DNA from 2 places in the Cryptosporangium sp. NPDC051539 genome. Region 2 is predicted to be linked to the other one. Evidence: riboswitches for the same ligand, from Rfam matches in the RefSeq annotation. Region 2 holds a riboswitch; the other holds the start of a gene.
What was found. Region 2 has a riboswitch for thiamine pyrophosphate ahead of thiC (phosphomethylpyrimidine synthase ThiC). Riboswitches for the same ligand answer to the same signal wherever they lie in the genome.
Positions count from the first base shown of each region.

Region 1: another riboswitch for thiamine pyrophosphate. It lies ahead of ACIBZJ_RS18600 (thiamine ABC transporter substrate binding subunit); the one in region 2 lies ahead of thiC (phosphomethylpyrimidine synthase ThiC).

Region 1 covers NZ_JBITDV010000005.1:468,207-470,400, forward strand. The annotation lists gene ACIBZJ_RS18600 (thiamine ABC transporter substrate binding subunit) at 1-908, opposite strand, end outside; TPP riboswitch at 980-1,066, opposite strand; gene ACIBZJ_RS18605 (GTPase) at 1,141-2,194, shown strand, end outside.
Region 2 covers NZ_JBITDV010000004.1:393,994-396,187, reverse strand. The annotation lists gene ACIBZJ_RS15470 (MFS transporter) at 1-942, shown strand, start outside; TPP riboswitch at 1,021-1,145, shown strand; gene thiC (phosphomethylpyrimidine synthase ThiC) at 1,137-2,194, shown strand, end outside.

The DNA.
Region 1 (2,194 bases), on a different contig from region 2:
GACGGGTACACGAACATCTGCAGCGGCATGTCCTTCTGGAACTCGGCCGAGAGCAGGAAATCCAGCAGCTTCTTGCCCCCGGACGGGTTCTTCGCGCCGTCCAGCAGACCGGCGTACTCGATCTGCCGGAAGCAGGTGTTGGTCGCGACGCCGGACGGAGCGTGGGCCGGCTTCTTCTCCGCGTACACGACCTCGGCCGGCGGGCTGGAGGCGTACGACACGACCAGCGGCCGGTTGCCCTTGCCCTGCGACCCGACCGTGAATCGCTGCTGGTAGGCCTCTTCCCAGCCGTCGACGACCAGTGCGCCGTTGGCCTTCAGCCTGGTCCAGTAGTCCTTCCAGCCGGTGTCGCCGTAGGTGGCGACGCTCCCGAGCAGGAACGCCAGGCCCGGCGACGAGGTGGCCGGGTTCTCGACGACGAGCTGGTCCTTGTACACGGGCTTCAGCAGGTCGGCGTAGCTCGCCGGGGGCTGGAGGCCCTTCTTGGCGTAGTACGCCTTGTCGTAGTTGACGCAGACGTCGCCGTAGTCGACCGGGGCGACCTTGCCGTCGGTGTCGGCCTTCAGGGCCGCGGGCACGTTCTGGAGATTCCGCGGCTCGTACGCGGTGAAGATCCCGGCGTCCACCGCCCTCGACAGGAACGTGTTGTCGACCCCGAACAGCACGTCACCCTGCGGGTTGCCTTTGCTGAGCACGGCCTTGTTGACCAGCGCACCGGCGTCGCCGCTGCGCAGGATCTTGACCGTGAGGCCGCTCTTCTTCTGGAAGTCGGCGAGGACCTCCTTGCTGACCACGAACGACTCGTGGGTCACCAGCGTGACCGTGGTCGGGTCGGCCTTGGTGTCGTTCGAGCAGGCGGCGACCGCCAGCACCAGGACTGCCGTCGCCAGTAAACGTGGGGCACGCATCCGGTTTCCTCCGGACTCGGGCACCGGGATGAGCCGTGGGGGCATTGAAGCCGCCGGCGGGACGCCGGTTCTCCCTCCGCTGGCATTACCCAGAGCAGGTTCGACGGGTCGGCGACGCGTCGGTCGCCCTCTCAGCCCGGCTTCGCCCGAGCTCCCCGACGGACGGCTGACCGTCCGCGTTCTCGATACTAACGGTGGTTGAGGTGGTCCCAGAACGGTCACTACCTCGGGCATGGACGGTCCGCGGGTTGCCGATGCGCTGGAGGCACTCCGGGCGTCCGTCGCCGGGATCCGGTTCGGTCTGTCGGTGGCCGACGTGGACGCGGCCCGCCGTTCGCAGGCCGAGCTCGTCGGCCAGGTGGACGACTACCTTCTGCCGCGCCTTCGTCAGCTGGACGCTCCGATGCTGGTCGCCGTGGGTGGCTCGACCGGCGCGGGCAAGTCGACGCTGGTGAACACGCTGGTCGGGGCAGAGGTGAGCAAGGCCGGCTGGCTGCGGCCGACGACCCGATCGCCGGTGCTGGTGTGCAATCCCGCGGACGTCGGCTGGTTCGACACCCCGCGGATCCTGCCGGGATTGTCGAGAACGACCGGTTCGGCCGGCGAGGGCTCCCTGCAGCTCGTGCCGCATCCGGCGGTTCCGCCCGGGCTCGCGCTGCTCGATCCGCCCGACATCGACTCGGTGGTGGCGGAGAACCGCGACCTGGCCGCGCAACTGCTGGCCGCCGCCGACCTGTGGATCTTCGTCACGACCGCGGCCCGGTACGCGGACGCGGTGCCGTGGGATCTGTTGCACACCGCGGCTCAGCGCAGCACCGCGCTGGCGGTCGTGCTCAACCGCGTGCCGCCGGAGGGCGTCGACGAGATCGGTGGCCACCTGGCGACGATGCTCGCCGACGAGCACCTCGGTGACGCGGCCCTGTTCCCGATCCCGGAGGTCGAGCTCTCCTCGGAGCGCATACCGGCGGCGGCGATCGCTCCGCTGCGGTCCTGGCTCGACGCGCTGGCGGCGGACGCCGAGGCTCGGGACGCGGTGATCCGCTCGACGCTGACCGGCGCGCTGAACAGCGTCCACAAGCGCGTTTCGGATCTGGCGGGGCAGCTCGACGACCAGGTCGCAACGGCGGCTGAGCTGCGGGAACAGGCAACCGAGCGGTACCGGACCGCGCTGCGGACGGTGGACGAGGGTGTCCGCAGCGGGACCGTGCTGCGCGGCGAGGTGCTCGCGCGGTGGCAGGAGTTCGTCGGAACCGGACAGTTCACCCGGAACCTCGAGGCCCGGATCG
Region 2 (2,194 bases):
GGCGTCATCGCGCTGGGTCTGGCCGGCGCCGGTGCCGGGTTGCTCGCCGCGTCGGCCGCGCGCGGGCCGGTCGTCCTCGGCGCCGTGCTCGTCGTCGCGGGCGCCGCCGCCGGATCGGTGAACGCGGCCAGCGGACGCCTGATCCTGGGCTGGTTCGGTCCGGCCGAGCGGGGCCTGGCGATGGGCATCCGGCAGATGGCCCAGCCGCTCGGCGTCGCGGTGGCCGCGGTGACGATTCCGGTGCTGAGCTCCACCGGGCGCAACCCCGCGCTGCTGTTCCTGGCCGTCTTCTGCCTGGCCACCGCGGTGCTGATCGCGGTCGTGGTCCGCGATCCGGCGCGGTCGGCCGAGGCCGCGGCCACGACGAACGGCAACCCCTACCGCGCCCCGGTGCTTTGGCGTCTGCACGGCGCCGGTGCGCTGCTGGTGTTCCCGCAGTTCGCGGTGGCCACGTTCGGCCTGGTGTTCCTCGTCGACACCCAGCACTGGGACGCCGCACCGGCCGGGCGCCTGCTCGCGGTCGCGGCCTTCGGGGGAGCGGCGGCCCGGCTGTTCGCCGGGTGGTGGTCGGACCGCGCCGGTAGCCGTACCGGGCCGATGCGCCTCCTGGCCGGGGCCACGGCCGGCGTCCTCGCGGTGCTGGCGCTGGGTGCCGGTGGCGTTCCCGGCGTCACGGTGGTCGCGCTGGTCGCGGCCGCGGTGGTGTCGGTCTCCACGAACGGTCTGTCGTTCACGGCGGTGGCCGAGTACGCCGGACCCGGCTGGGCCGGGCGCGCGCTGGGCATCCACAACACCGGCCAGAACGCCGTCGCCGCGCTCACCGCCCCGATCCTCGGCGCCGTCGTCACCCACGCCGGCTACCCGCCCGCGTTCACCGCCGCCGCCTGCGCCGCGGTGCTGGCGGTCCTCGCGGTGCCCCGGTTGTCGGCGCCCGCCCGCTGACCGTCGTCGGCGTCCGGGAACTCTACGGTCACCCTCGGCGAGGTTCCGCTCGCCGCGGGCGAGGGTTATGGTGACCGCGTCCTTGTACGCGGGAGCTCGCGCCGAAAGCGGGCTGAGAGGGTGGCTGTCCGATCCGGACGGTGCCACCGACCGCTCGAACCTGACCGGGTAATGCCGGCGTAGGGAGCGCTCAGATGAGCCGCATTCTGTCCACGGGTCCGCTGCCGGGCAGCCGCAAGTCCTACCGCGGTGACCTGCACGTACCCGTCCGTGAAATCGAACTGACCACCGGTGAGGTCGTCGAGCGCTACGACACCTCCGGTCCGTACACCGAGCTCGGCTACGTCCCCGATCTCGTCCGTGGCCTGCCCGCGCCGGTCCGGTCCCGCAACCACCCGACCCAGCTCCTCGCCGCCCGCGCGGGGGAGATCACCACCGAGATGGCGTACGTCGCCGCCCGCGAGCACCTGCCGGCCGAACTGGTCCGCGACGAGGTCGCCGCCGGCCGCGCGGTGATTCCCGCCAACGTGAACCACCCCGAGTCCGAGCCGATGATCATCGGTAAACGGTTCCTGGTGAAGGTGAACGCCAACATCGGCACGTCCGCGGTCACGTCGTCCCCGGCCGAAGAAGTCGAGAAGATGGTCTGGGCGACGCGCTGGGGCGCTGACACCGTGATGGACCTGTCGACCGGACCGCGGATCCACGAGACCCGCGAGTGGATCCTCCGCAACTCGCCGGTCCCGATCGGCACCGTCCCGATCTACCAGGCGCTGGAGCGGGTCAACGGTGATCCCACTGCGCTGACCTGGGACGTCTACCGGGACGTCGTCGTGGAGCAGTGCGAGCAGGGCGTCGACTACATGACCGTGCACGCGGGCGTCCGGATGGAGTACGTCCCGCTGACCGTCGGTCGCAAGACCGGCATCGTCTCCCGCGGCGGGTCGATCCTCGCCGCGTGGTGTCTGGCGCACCACCGGGAGAACTTCCTGTACACGCACTTCGATGCGCTCTGCGAGATCCTCCGTGCGTACGACGTGACGTTCTCGCTGGGCGACGGCCTGCGTCCGGGTTCGGTCCACGACGCCAACGACGACGCTCAACTCGCCGAACTGCGCACGCTGGGAGAGCTGACGAAGGTCGCGAAACAGCACGGCGTGCAGACGATGATCGAAGGCCCCGGGCACGTGCCGATGGACAAGATCGCCGAGAACGTCCGGCTGCAGCAGGAGTGGTGCGACGAGGCGCCGTT